Regions from separate parts of the Dietzia sp. Alg238-R159 genome, predicted to be linked through region 1. Evidence: riboswitches for the same ligand, from Rfam matches in the RefSeq annotation. Region 1 holds a riboswitch; each other region holds the start of a gene.
The links. A riboswitch is a leader RNA that binds a small molecule or an ion and turns the genes downstream of it on or off. The one in region 1 is predicted to bind thiamine pyrophosphate.
Positions count from the first base shown of each region.

Region 2: another riboswitch for thiamine pyrophosphate. It lies ahead of thiC (phosphomethylpyrimidine synthase ThiC); the one in region 1 lies ahead of G6R20_RS03000 (3-oxoacyl-ACP reductase).
Region 3: another riboswitch for thiamine pyrophosphate. It lies ahead of G6R20_RS14665 (ATP-binding cassette domain-containing protein); the one in region 1 lies ahead of G6R20_RS03000 (3-oxoacyl-ACP reductase).

Region 1 covers NZ_UNRI01000001.1:643,416-648,017, forward strand. The annotation lists gene G6R20_RS02975 (hypothetical protein) at 1-41, shown strand, start outside; gene G6R20_RS02980 (SRPBCC family protein) at 121-597, shown strand; gene G6R20_RS02985 (hypothetical protein) at 594-992, opposite strand; partial or broken gene G6R20_RS02990 (glucose-6-phosphate dehydrogenase (coenzyme-F420)) at 1,010-1,272, shown strand; gene G6R20_RS02995 (hypothetical protein) at 1,330-1,518, opposite strand; TPP riboswitch at 1,530-1,627, shown strand; gene G6R20_RS03000 (3-oxoacyl-ACP reductase) at 1,713-2,477, shown strand; gene G6R20_RS03005 (hypothetical protein) at 2,531-2,896, shown strand; gene G6R20_RS03010 (hypothetical protein) at 2,972-3,442, shown strand; gene G6R20_RS03015 (hypothetical protein) at 3,516-3,740, opposite strand; gene G6R20_RS03020 (SDR family oxidoreductase) at 3,874-4,602, shown strand, end outside.
Region 2 covers NZ_UNRI01000003.1:403,396-407,997, forward strand. The annotation lists gene thiC (phosphomethylpyrimidine synthase ThiC) at 108-1,823, opposite strand; TPP riboswitch at 1,821-1,935, opposite strand; gene G6R20_RS10305 (GNAT family N-acetyltransferase) at 2,011-2,307, shown strand; gene G6R20_RS10310 (CD225/dispanin family protein) at 2,436-2,951, shown strand; gene G6R20_RS10315 (CoA-binding protein) at 2,971-3,387, opposite strand; gene ppk2 (polyphosphate kinase 2) at 3,508-4,401, opposite strand; gene G6R20_RS10325 (exodeoxyribonuclease III) at 4,405-4,602, opposite strand, start outside.
Region 3 covers NZ_UNRI01000007.1:60,091-64,692, reverse strand. The annotation lists gene G6R20_RS14680 (hypothetical protein) at 1-163, shown strand, start outside; gene G6R20_RS14675 (hypothetical protein) at 492-791, opposite strand; gene G6R20_RS14670 (hypothetical protein) at 802-1,050, opposite strand; TPP riboswitch at 1,540-1,637, shown strand; gene G6R20_RS14665 (ATP-binding cassette domain-containing protein) at 1,647-2,459, shown strand; gene G6R20_RS14660 (ABC transporter permease) at 2,456-3,235, shown strand; gene G6R20_RS14655 (ABC transporter substrate-binding protein) at 3,232-4,302, shown strand; gene G6R20_RS14650 (helix-turn-helix domain-containing protein) at 4,422-4,602, opposite strand, start outside.

The DNA of each region.
Region 1 (4,602 bases):
CACGACGAACTGCTCACGGACCCACGCCCACCGCGCACTGATCACAGGCCACCGCGGTACCGGCTGCGGCCCTATCGTGGTGTGATCCGATCCCGCGAACTCCGGAAGGACCGATCTGCCATGACCGCCATCACCACCGTCGACCGCGGCCCCCGCGTCGTCGCCCGCAGCGTCACTGTCAACGCCCCCGCCGAGGAGCTGTTCGGGCTCGTCACCGACCCGCGCAAGCACGGGCTCGTCGACGGTTCGGGGACCGTCAAGAGCAACGTCAAGGGGCCGTCAACCCTGTCCGAGGGCGCCAAGTTCACCACCTCGATGCGCATGTACGGCGTCCCGTACCGCATCACCAGCACGGTCACCGAGTACATCGACACGCCCGACCAGAAGGTCATCGAGTGGGCGCACCCCGCGGGCCACCGCTGGCGCTGGGAGTTCACCCCGACCGCGGATGGGCGTACCGAGGTCACCGAGTGCTTCGATCCCCGGCCCTCGAAGATCGGCAAGGTCTTCGAGAAGATCGGCGTCGCCGACCAGAACGCGTCCGGCATCACCGAGACGCTCTCGCGCCTGGCCGCGAAGTACGAGACCGCGGGTTAACCACGGTCCGTCGCCCGGTCACGGCCGCGTGCGGCCCGGTAGCGGGCGATGAGGGCCGCTGTGGAGGAATCCGTGTCGGCACCACTGGAGTCGGCACCACTGGCTTCGTCGGAGGCGAGTGCCGGGTAGAGGTCGCGGGCCTGCTTCTTCCCCAGTTCGACTCCCCACTGGTCGAAGGCGTTGATGTTCCAGATCGCCCCCTGGACAAAGACGACGTGTTCGTACAGGGCGATGCGCTGCCCGAGGACGCCGGGGGACAGCGAGGGCGCGAGGATCGTCGTCGAGGGACGGTTTCCGGGCATCACCCGGTGAGGGAGGAGAGCGGCCTCGATGCCGTCGGCGCGCAACTCGGCGTCGGTCCGGCCGAAAGCCAGCACCCGGGACTGGGCGAACATGTTGCTCACGAGCAGGGGCCCCGCTGTCGTTGACACCGGAGCAGAAGCACTCGGTGGATTCTCCGCGCGAGATGGAGCGCCTCGCGGATGAGTTGCCGATCGAGCAGGTCGCCCAGCGGTGGATTGTCGCCTCGGACCCCGACGAGGCCGTCGAGCAGGTCAAAAATACGTCGACGCGGGCCTGAACCACCTGGTCTTCCACGCCCCCGGCCACGATCAGAAACGCTTCCTCGACCTCTTCAATTCCGACCTCGAACCGCGACTGCGTCGCCTCGCGTAGGCGCCGCGGGCGGGCAGGTGACCCTCCCGGCCGCCCGCCCGGCCGCTCACCCCGGGCTCAGGCCCGGGTGAGCAGCAGCGGCGCCGCCGCGAACCGCGACCAGGGCCCGCCCGCGAAGGTCAGGCCGATCAGGCGCCGGTCGTCGAGCCGCCGGAACTCGTCGCGCACCCAGCGCCACGGCACCGGGCTCGAGGCGCCGTACGAGCAGACGATCACCTGACCGCCGTCGAACCACGAGGATTCCAATGACTAGGCTCGCACTCGACACGGGGTGCCGCCCATCCGGGCGGCTGAGAACACACCCGTCGAACCTGAACTGGGTAGTTCCAGCGGAGGGATGTCGTGCGCGTCGCCGGGCGTCGTCGCCTCTCGTGCGGTCATCGCGCGGCGGGCAGGTACGCATCGCGCTCCCCGTGAGGAACCACCGGGAAGCGAGTGGCATGCGTATCAACGAGCAGGTCGTCCTGGTCACCGGCGGAGCCCGCGGACTCGGCGTGGAGATCATCCGCGCCTTCTCCCGCGAGGGCGCCCTCGTCGTCGTCAACTACCGACGCAGCGAGGCCGCCGCCGCCGACCTCGTCCGTGAGCTCGGCGAGGACCGCGCCGTCGCACTACGCGCTGACGTGACCGACGACGACGAGGTACGCGCCCTCGTCGACGCGGCCCGCACGCACTTCGGTCGGCCGATCAGCACGGTGGTCAACAACGCCTTGGTCGACTTCCAGTTCAACGGCGACGCCAGGCCGCGGCCGGAGACCCTCACCTGGGAGGACTTCGACTCGCAGCTGCGTGGCGCGGTCAAGGGCACCCTCGCCACCACCCAGGCCGCGCTCCCGGGGATGCGGGAAGCCGGGTTCGGGCGGATCGTCACCATCGGCACCAACCTGTTCCAGCACCCGGTGGTGCCGTACCACGACTACACCGCAGCCAAGGCCGCCGCGCTCTCGCTGACCCGCACCCTGGCCACCGACCTCGGGCCGGACGGCATCACGGTCAACATGGTCTCCGGTGGCCTGCTGCGCACCACCGACGCCAGCGCCGCTACACCTGAAGAGGTGTTCGACGTCATCGCCTCCGGGACGCCGCTACGGCGCGCGATCACCCCCGCCGAACTCGCCGACGCGGTGCTGTTCTTCGCCTCCCCGTGGGCACGGGCCGTGACCGGGCAGAACCTCATCGTGGACGGCGGGTTGGTCAAGGGCTGACGGCGCGGCGGTCACCCTTGCCCGGGCGAGCTCGGGTGGGGGAAGCTGGAGGAATGGAACTGCCCTCGGTCACCGCCTCGCGAACGGCCGAGGGCCGGCGGATCGAGGAGGCCGAGGCGGCGGTGGCCGAACTCGACCAGCGACTGACCGAGTGGGACGACCAGCGTGCCCTTGTCGCCGCAGCCGAGCTCGGCGACGACCCCCACGCCCACGTGCCCGCGACCTGGCCGACCGTCGCGGAGGCGCGGGCGTCCGCGGCCGGTCGGCTCGCGGCGCCGCTATCACCGGCCGCCGTCGAGGCGGAATGCTCGGAGCTCCGCTGGGCGGGCCTGGGGAAACTGATCGGGGCCGGCATCTCGGCGGCGGTACTGCTGTCCGTGCCGCTGACGCTCGTCCTGCACGCACTGGTGGGATCATGACGGCCCCGGGGTCGGGGCTGCGGTCGGGGCCTGGGGCTCGGCGGCTCGGCGCATCGGCCGTGGGGCGGTGACGGTATGCCCCTGATCCTCGCGTTGGTGCTGCTCACGGTGATCGCCGGGCTCGCCGCCTGGGTCGCGGCGACCGGCTGGCTCGCGCGGTCCGGGCTGGAGGATCTGTCCCGCCGCCGGCGGCTACGGCGGGGTTCCGACCCGGTCCAGCTCACCGCCGAGCGCGCGGTGGATTCAGCCCGGCGTTCCTACTTCCTGGCGCTGGAGGCGCTGACCGAGACCCTCGATCGGTGGTACGCGCTCCGGCCCACGCTCGGGATCGGTACCCCGCTCGAGGGCACCTATCCCGACGTCAGGGACCGCACCGACGCCGATCCGGAGTTCGCCGCGTTGCTGGAGCGGGCGAACACCGCCTGCCTCGACAACCGCTCCGGCCCCCCTGATGCGGTCCCGGACCTGCTCGAGGAGACCGCGCGCATGGACTCACTGATGCTCGCCCTCCGCGAACGCGTCCACCGCGCGGGTCGGCCGAAATGAGCGACTCCGCCTCGCCCCACCCACGCGTGGCGGGTGACGGGCAGGCGGAGTAGCGGTGTCCGCGGGGGTGGGCTCAGGCGATGCCGGTGCCCTCGTCGGCCGCGGGGGAGGTGTTGGTGCCACCGTCATTGATCTCGAATCGCGTCCACTTGCCGTCCATGTCGACCTCCATGGCGTAGCCGAGCGAGTCTTCCGGGACCTCGACCGTCTTGAACCAGTCGTAGGCCTTGGTGTCGTCGGCGAACTCCTTCTCGTCGATCACGTTCTGCTCGGGGTCAATCACGCGGTAACGGGGCATGCGTGCTCCTTCGTCTCGTGGGAAGCTGAGTTCTCTTCCGCAGTGTGGGGGATTCGGCGCCGACTCGCATCCGGACGGGCGGCCGCCCGTGGCGCGTACCTTCGATCCGGACAGTCGATCCAGGAGGCCACAGATGAGCACCGACCCCACCGCTACCCCCTCCGGCCAGCAGAGCTCCGCGGCTCCGGTCGATCCCACCACCAAGTTCCAGGTGGAGATCCCGATGCAGTCGCAACCCGCCCCGGGGCTGGCCTCCGAGCTCTTGCCCCCTGCCGACCACGGTGAGGCGTCGTATGTCGGGCACGGTCGTCTGACCGGTCGGCGCGCCCTCATCACCGGCGGGGACTCCGGGATCGGTCGGGCGGTCGCCATCGCGTTCGCGCGCGAGGGGGCCGACGTGGCGATCGGCTACCTGCCCTCCGAGCAGTCCGACGCCGACGAGGTGGCCGAACTCGTCCGCGGGGCGGGTCGGACGTGTGTGCTCCTGCCAGGCGATGTCGGGGACGAGCCCACCGCGCGGGGCATCGTCCGCGACGCCGTGGCCGGCCTCGGCGGGATCGACGTGCTGGTGCTGAACGCCGCACGGCAGACCTTCGTCGAGAAACTCGAGGACCTGTCCTCCGATCAGTGGGCGGAGACGATGAACGTCAATGTGAACGCCCCGTTCTGGATGATGCAGGAGGCGCTGCCACACCTGCAGCCCGGTGCGAGCGTCATCTTCACCTCGTCGGTGCAGGCGTACACCCCGTCAGCTGGCCTGGTGGACTACGCCACCTCGCGGGCGGCCGTGAACACCATGTCCAAGTCGCTCGCACAGCAACTTGCGCCGCGCGGGATCCGTGTGAACTCGGTGGCGCCGGGC
Region 2 (4,602 bases), on a different contig from region 1:
CGCCCCGTCGAGGGACTGGTGGGTGGCGGCGCTGTCGGTGACGACGACGAGGTCGACCCGTCGCTCCACCGGTGCGACCTGCCGGTCGACTCGCCTGGCCGGAGCGGTTATCGACCGGTGATCGGCAGGTAGACGCGGCCACCGAGTTCGGAGAATTCGGCCGACTTCTCCGCCATCCCCGCCTCGATCGCCTCCACCGTCTCCATCCCGTGCTCCGCGGCGTAGTCGCGGATGTCCTGGGAGATGCGCATCGAGCAGAACTTCGGACCGCACATCGAGCAGAAGTGCGCGGTCTTCGCCGGCTCCGCGGGCAGCGTCGCGTCGTGGTACGCCAGCGCGGTGTCCGGGTCGAGGGCCAGGGCGAACTGGTCCCGCCAGCGGAACTCGAACCGGGCGGTACTCAGCGCGTCATCGCGGGCCTGCGCGCCCGGGTGACCCTTCGCCAGATCGGCCGAGTGCGCGGCGATCTTGTAGGTGATCACTCCGGTCTTGACGTCGTCCCGGTCGGGCAGGCCCAGGTGCTCCTTGGGGGTGACGTAGCACAGCATCGCCGTGCCGGCCTCGGCGATGCGGGCTGCACCGATCGCGGACGTGATGTGGTCGTAGCCCGGCGCGATGTCCGTCGCGAGGGGGCCCAGCGTGTAGAAGGGGGCCTCCTCGCACCACTCCTCCTCGAGGCGCACGTTCTCCACGATCTTGTCCATCGGCACGTGACCGGGTCCCTCGATCATCACCTGCACGCCGTGGCTCTTGGCGATCCCGGTGAGCTCCCCGAGCGTGCGCAGTTCGGCGAACTGAGCCTCGTCGTTGGCGTCGGCGATCGACCCCGGGCGCAGGCCGTCGCCGAGGGAGAACGTCACGTCGTGGCGGGCGAGGATCTCGCAGAGTTCCTCGAAGTGGGTGTAGAGGAACGACTCGCGGTGGTGCGCCAGGCACCACGCCGCCATGATCGAACCGCCACGCGACACGATGCCGGTGACCCGCTTGGCCGCCAGCGGGACGTAGCGCAGCAGCACGCCGGCATGGACGGTCATGTAGTCCACGCCCTGTTCGCACTGTTCGATGACGGTGTCGCGGTACAACTCCCAGGTCAGACGGGTCGGGTCGCCGCCCACCTTCTCCAGTGCCTGGTAGATGGGCACGGTGCCCACGGGGACGGGGGAGTTGCGCAGGATCCACTCGCGCGTCTCGTGGATGTCCCGGCCGGTAGACAGGTCCATGATGGTGTCCGCGCCCCAGCGGGCAGCCCACACCATCTTCTCGACCTCCTCGGCGATCGAACTGGTGACCGCCGAATTGCCGATGTTGGCGTTGATCTTCGTGAGGAAGCGCTTGCCGATGATCATCGGTTCGCTCTCCGGATGGAGGTGGTTGGCCGGGATGACCGCCCGCCCGGCGGCGACCTCCGAACGCACCACCTCGACGTCGATCCCCTCCCGCACGGCGATGAACCGCATCTCGGGGGTCGTCAGCCCCGCCCGCGCCCAGGCCAACTGCGTCCGGACGAGGGTGGGGTTGTTCGGCGAGGCGGGGACGGCCCCGGGGTGGGACCACTCACGGCGGGTGGGCGGCAGGCCTGGGGCGAGGTCATGGCAGTCGGCCGCACTCGCGTAGGCGGTATACGGGCCGGAGGTGTCGTAGACGTCGAACGTCGTGCCGTCGGTGAGCGCGATCCGGCGCACGGGCACGCGCTGGCCGTCACCGGACTCACCGGGCACCTCGAGATGAGCCTTACTGCTGGAATGGATGGGGCCGCACGTCACGGCGTCGATCGGGGTGCCGTCGGTGCCGTCGGTGCCGTCGGTGAATAGAGCTGTGCCCATGGTGTTTCCTGATCTCCCTACGCCGGCATGATCCGGACAGGTTCTACGGTCGACGACCCGGCTGGTCGTCCTCTCAGCCCGCGCATCGAAGCGGACTCCCGTGTGGATGAGTATGTGATTGTGCAGGGGCGAGCGTAACCCGACGAGTAGCATCGCGGGTGGAACACGCCCTGCAGAAGGAGTTCTGATGTCCGCTGTAACGTCGCTCAAGCTGGTCCACAACACCGATAGAGACCGCTTCGAACTGTGGGACAGCGAGACCTTCATGGGTCTCGTTGGTTACGAGAAGGACGGCGACGTCTACATCCTGCTCCACACCGTGATCGAGGAGCGGTACGGCCAGCAGGGGATCGCCCGCCTGCTGGTCAGCCTGGTCCTCACCCGCATGCGGCTCGATGAGCTCAAGATCCGGCCGGTGTGCAGCTATGTGCGGCGGTTCCTCGTTCGCTTCCCGGAGTATCAGCTCCTGGTCGCCCAGCCGTGACCGACGCCGGGCGGTGACCGTCGACCGCCTGCGGTGACCGGTGTCAGTCGCCCCGCGAGCGGCTGAGGAGCGGCCGGAGGAGCGGGACGTAATCTGACCCCAGACGACCAGCTACCCGGAGGACTCCCATGACCTACCCGCCCCAGGGGAATACTGCCGACGGCGACTCGACCGGTGGCGACGATGCGAGTCGGGGCTCCTACGGCCAGAACCCGTACGGCCAGGGCACATACGGACAGAGCCCGTACGGACAGGGCACATACGGACAGAGCCCGTACGGCCAGGGCTCGTACGAGCAGACCGACTACAGCGCGCAGACCCCGACCGGTTACGGCGCGCAGACCCCGTCCTTCGGCGGGGCGGGCGGATACGGGACCACCTCGGCAATTCGCCCCGGCCCGCCGTCGAACGTCGGCTGGGCGGTCGCGTCGATTCTCTTCTTCTGGCCGCTGTCGTTCGTCGCGATGACCCGCGCGCTGGACGTCTACCCGCTGTGGGCCGCCGGTCGCCACGCCGAAGCCGAGGCCGCCAGTGCGACCGCCAAGAAGCTCGGCATGATCTCGCTGGCGATCGTGGCAGTCCTCATCGTGCTGTACTTCATCTTCATCTTCGCGATGGTGGGACTGGCCTCGAGCGGCTTCTAGACCGGGCCGGGTCCGCGGTTCAGGCCAGGCCCAGACGAGGGGCTTCGATCGCAGGGCAGGCGTCCATCACCACGTCCAGCCCGGCATCCTTCGCCCGCTGCGCCGCGGCCTCGTCGACCACGCCCAGCTGCAACCAGACCGCCTTGGCTCCCTTGGCGATCGCATCGTCCACCACGCCGCCCGCGAGCTGCGAGTTGACGAACACGTCGACCACATCGACCTCGCCGGGAACGGACGCGAGATCCGGGTAGCCCTGCTGACCGTGCACGGTCTCGGCCTTGGGATGGACCGGAACGATCTCGTGCCCCAGGTCGCGGACGTAGGCGGCGATCCCGTACGCGGTGCGCGCGGAGTTGCTGGACAGGCCGGCGACGGCCCAGCGGCCCTTCTCGGTGAGCAGGCGCTTGATGACGGCGGGGTCGTTGGTATGGCTCATACCCAGTGCAAGGCCCGCCGCCGCCGAGACATTCCCGGGGCCTCCCATCAGGCCCGGTCAGTCAGTCCCCGACGGGTTCTGTGCGCGGGGACATCGCTCCGCTCGCTGGCGCTCCCTCCGCTAGTCTCCGACGGCGTCCTTGCCGCGGCGGACGATCTTCGGGTCCGGGTCGAACACCACCTGGGGGTCCTTGTCCGGGTAGTCGAACTGGTTCAGGAAGTAGCGCATCGCGTTGATGCGGGCCCGCTTCTTGTCGTTGGACTTGATGGTGATCCACGGCGCGTGGTCGGTGTCCGTGCGCCGGAACATCTCCACCTTGGCGTCCGTGTACTTGTCCCACTTGTCGAGGGACTCCAGGTCCATGGGCGAGAGTTTCCAGCGCCGCACCGGGTCGAGTTGCCGGATCGCGAACCGGGTCTTCTGCTCCTCGCGGGTGACCGAGAACCAGAACTTGGTCAGACCGACCCCGGACTCGACCAGCATCTTCTCGAACATGGGCGCCTGCTCCATGAACGTCTCGTACTGGGAATCGGTGCAGAAGCCCATCACCCGCTCCACGCCGGCGCGGTTGTACCAGGAGCGGTCGAACAGCACGAGCTCGCCGCGGCTGGGCAGATGGGCCACGTACCGCTGGAAGTACCACTGGTACATCTCGGTCTCGGTCGGCTTGACCAGCGCGACGACCCGGGCCTGCCGGACGTTGATGTACTCGGTGAACCGCTTGATGGTCCCGCCCTTGCCGGCGGCGTCGCGGCCCTCGAACACGATCACCTGCCGGTGCCCTGATTCGGCCTGCCAGTTCTGGAACTTCAGCAGTTCGATCTGCAGCAGGTACTTCTCGACCTCGTACTGGTTGCGGTCCATCCGCTCGTCGTACGGGTAGTTCTCCCGCCAGGTGTCGACGGCCCGGCCGTTGATGTCGATGAGGTCCGGGTCCTCACCGTGGTCGTCGCGGACCGTGAAACCCTCGGCGCGGAGCCGGTCGATGTAATGGCGTAGCTGGAACGTGGACATGGCTCAGTCGAGCTCCACGACGACGGGCGCGTGGTCCGAGGCGCCCTTTCCCTTGCGTTCCTCGCGGTCGATGAACGCCCCGCTCACCCGCGCGGCCAGCGCGGGGGAGTGCAGTTGGAAGTCGATGCGCATGCCCTTGCGCTTGGGAAAGCTGAGCCCGGTGTAGTCCCAGTAGGTGTAGACGCCGGGTCCGGGCGTGTG
Region 3 (4,602 bases), on a different contig from region 1:
CGTGGGCGTCTTCGCGGAAGATCGCCTGTCCCTCGACGGCCTCGACGCCGGCCCCACCTTCATTCGGGTGTTCGATCCTGAGTGCGACCTCACGCCCGACGAGGCGGAACGGTTCGCGCTGGCGATCATCGACGCCGTGAAGACAGCCCAGCAGCGCCCCTGAGCCGTTTCCGTCCAACCGTGGCCCTACGTTGTCCACGGTTGGCGCGGTGATCGCTCAGCGTGCGATCTAGGGCGTTCTCAGGACGGTTCCGCCCCTAACCAACCGTCTCCGGTGTGCACACCCACGAACCGGCGTGGGCGCTCCCTGGATGGTGTCCGGCCGGACATGCCAGGGGGTCACGACAAAGCTCGCACCTTCACAGGGCGGGCTACTCGTCGTGGGCAGATGGTCTATGCCGACATGGTGACCGGGCAAACTCTGGGGAAGGGGATCAGCACCAGCACCCCGTAGGGGTTCGATTGGTTGCGCGGCATGTAGGCCCAACCGGTCACTTATGAGGGCCGATCTCAACCACGAAAATGTAGTCGTTGTCCCCGTACACCCAGTAGATGCGCCATGCCGAGGGGGTGTTGTTCTCGACGTAGGAGTCCCACAGGTCTGCACCACCCGGGCCAGTGAGGCCGTTCAGCTTGTGGGAGTTGAGCCCCGGGTACCCCGGGCCAGCATCCTGAAGAAGTTTCAGGGCCTTGTCGACCTTCTTCTTCTTTTTGCCGTGCTGGGGCCTCTTCAGGTCAACCAGCGTCTGCTGGGCCTCAACAGAGAACGCTAGGACGAACGGGGGCGCCACAAACCGGCTGTCAGAACTCGATGACGGAGTAGCGCCCGTCCTGGATGTCCTGGATTCCACGGTTGACCGCAGCGAGCAACTGAGGGTTCTCAAGCAGGAAGAGCTCCCGCTCACCAAGGTTCCCTGAGGGGATCAACGTGATGACTCCGTCTGCGTCCTTGTGCGCTACGTAGCGCTTTGTGTCCCCGGCCATATCGGCTAGGGCGCACGGCTCGGTGAGGTCCACGTAATCGTTACGGCTGTCAAACGTCGTTGTCATAGTCCACCTCCAGAACCTGCCCAACCGGGCTTGCCTCTTGTATACGCCACTTCCGTCGCGGATAGCACATCGTTGGTCGATGTTGTCTGGCGTTATCCGGTGTTGCTGGGCGTTCCAAGACTAACCCGAGCAACCTAGCGGGGGTACCCCTAGACCTCTTCGTGTACGCACCGGTTGTGTCGGTGCCGTCCGTCCGTGCGAACCGTCGGCCCCCGGTGCATCGGCTCGCCACACACCGAACACGCGAGCATCCGACCGCGGTCCTTGTCCCGGTACCGACACCGATCCGAACAGAACCGCTGCCGCGGCGACCGGGCCATAAACCCCGCCGAACACTCGTCACACTGGCGATCCATCGGTCATCCTCACCGGCGGTCCGCACGCCACTGACGGCGGCCCGCCCGCTCCTCGCTCCAGCCATGGACGCACATCAGATCCCGAGATGTGCCGATGGTACGTTCGGACTTCGAGCTGATTCGCAAGATCAGCTTCGATGACACGGGGTGCCCCTACCGAACGGGGCTGAGATCACACCCGCTGAACCTGAACTCGTTCACACGAGCGGAGGGATGTCAGATGCGCTGGCATGCGCTTTCGTGAGCCGCCCAGGAACCACGGCAGTGGCGTTGGATGGATTGGGACACACCTATCCGGGCGCGCTCCGCCCGGTTCTCGCAGACCTCAACCTGTCCGTTCCGGTAGGCGAGCACATCGCCGTTGTCGGACGCAGCGGATGCGGTAAGTCGACGCTGCTGTCGGTGATCGCCGGCCTCGTCGAACCGACCACCGGGACCGCCGCCGTCCTCGATGAACGCCGGCCCGCACGACGCCTGGAGTCCTGCGCGTTGATGCCCCAGGGCGACAGCCTGTTGCCCTGGCTGTCCCTGCTCGACAACGTCGCGATCAGTCTCCGCAACCAACGAGTGCGCCGGCGCGTGGCCCGATCCGAGGCCCAGCGCATGCTGGACCGCGTGGGACTGGGCGCCTGGTCCGATGCCCGTCCCTCAGCTCTCAGCGCGGGCATGCGCCAGCGCGCCGCTCTCACGCGGGCTCTGCTGGCGCGCAAACCCGTGCTGCTGGCCGACGAGCCGCTCGGCGCGCTCGACGCGATCACCCGTGCGGAGGTCCAGCAGTGGCTCCGCGACACCATCACCCACACCTCGGCCACCCTCGTCATGGTCACGCACGACGTCGATGAGGCGCTGCTCCTCGCCGAACGCGTGGTCCTGCTCGCACGACACGAGCCCGACGCCCCGGCGCGTGTGGTCTCCACCTGGCCGGGATGGTTCGGTGACGACCGCCCCCGCGAGGTCCTCCTCGGCGACGAGGACTTCGCCACAGCTCGCCGGGAAGTGCTCCAGGCCCTGGCCCGGGAATCGCACCTCACCGAGGGAGGGACCGACCGATGACCGTGCGACTCCTTCGGTCCGCCGCCCCTGCCTGCGTCACGCTCCTGCTGGTCCTCGCCGCGTGGATCACGGTCACCTCGCTCGAGCTCGTGCCCGAGTACGTCATTCCCGCACCCCGCGCCGTGCTCGACTCGCTCGTGACCACCTGGCCCGACCGGCTGGGCTCGGCCACATTGCTGACCGCCACGGAGACCGTCGTCGGGGTGGTCCTCGGAGTGGTCGTCGCGGTGACCGTGGTCGTCATCAGCGGATTCGTGCCCGCCGTCGGTCAGGCCATGACCCCCCTGCTGGTCGCCTCCCAGGCCATCCCGGTCATCGTGATAGGCCCACTGTTGACGATCTCCCTCGGCTACGGCATGGCGCCGAAGGTCATCGTGGTGGCCCTGCTGTGCTTCTTCCCGGTCGCCCTCAATCTCCTCTCCGGAATCCGCTCGGTCGACGCCCGAATGATCGACACCCTGCGGAGCCTGCACGCCACCAGGTGGTCGCTCTTCTGGCGGGTGCGTCTGCCCTTCGCCGCGCCTCGCGGCTTCGCCGGGCTGCGCGTCTCGGTCACCTTCGCGCCGGTGGCCGCCGTCTTCGCCGAGTACACCGGCTCCACCAACGGCCTGGGCTACCTCATGCTCCAGGCGATCCCCCGGCTCCAGACCGATTTCGTCTTTGCCCAGGTGGCGGTGCTGACGATCATGTCCAGCGTCCTCCTCGCCAGCGTGACCATCCTCGAACGCCTGATCTGCCCGTGGAACACACCCACCGGGGAAAGGAACCCATCATGACGGACACACGACCCAGCAGGATCCGACGCCGGACTCTCTCGCGACCCGGGGTGAGCGTGCTCGCGATCGCGGCCGCAGCCACGGTGGCTCTGACCGGGTGTCAGGCGGCCCCGGACACCGCCGCGCCCGGAGCCGCCGAGTCGGGAGCCACCGACAACGCCCCGGTCAGTGTTCTGCTCGACTGGAGCCCCAATCCCGACCATGTGGCGCTGTACACCGCGCAGCACACCGGCACCTACGCCGACGCCGGCGTGGACGTGACGTTCACGACGCCGTCCAACACGGCCGACGCCGCCCGGGAGGTGTCCCTGGGGCGGGTCGACCTGGCCATCTCCTACGAGCCCGACACGCTCATCGCCGTCGAACAGGGACTCGACGTGATCTCGGTCGCGGCACTGATCCCGACGTCCTTGACCTCCCTGATCGCCAGGACGGAGTCCGGCATCACCTCCGCAGCCGATCTGGAGGGCAAGACCGTCGGGTTGTCGGGGCTGGCGTCCCAGGAACCGACCCTCGACTTCATCGCCCGTGAGGCCGGAATCGATCCTGACTCGATATCCACCCCCAATGTGCAGCAGAGTCTCAACCAGTCGCTGCTCACCGACCAGGCGGACGCGATCTTCGGGGCGTTCCGCAACATCGAAGGCGTGGAACTCGGCGCCCGGGACGATTTCGAGATCATGCCGGTCACCGAACTCGGGGTGCCCGACTACGCGGAATTGGTGATCATCGCGAACCCGAATCGGCTCGCCGGCGACGCCGACTATGCCGAGCGCGTGGGCGACTTCCTCACCGGAACCGAGGCCGGGCAGCAGGCCGCGTTGGCGGACCGCCGGATTGCCCTCGAGTCCCTCACCCCGGTGACCGAGGGCTCCTACGAGCCCGACATGCTGGAGAAGATGATCGACGCCACGCTGGCGCTTCTACCCGAGGAGGATTTCGGGCGGCAGACAGCCCGGGACTGGGCGGCCTACGCGTCGTGGATGCATGACAACGGACTGCTGGAGACCGAGGTCGACGGCGCCGCAGCCATGACCAACGACTACCTGCCCCTGTCCGGCGGCTAGATGGTCTGGTCACGCAGATCGTGGCCATGACGTCTGCGGCCGCGTTCCGCACCGGGCAGGCGCCGTTCCTACCAGTCGGGACGCGTCCGCATGGTCCGGGGCGACGGGCCTGGTGGAACTCACTCCTGCGCCTCCCCGAACCGGGCGCGGTAGGACGACGGTGTCGTCGAGTACTTCCTGTCGAAGTTCTGCCGGAACGTCACCGCGCTGCCGAACCCACAGTCGCGGGCGATGTCCTCGATCGAGCGGGTCGTGGTCTCGAGCAGCGTCCGCGCGTGGTCGAGCCGGCGCGACAGCACC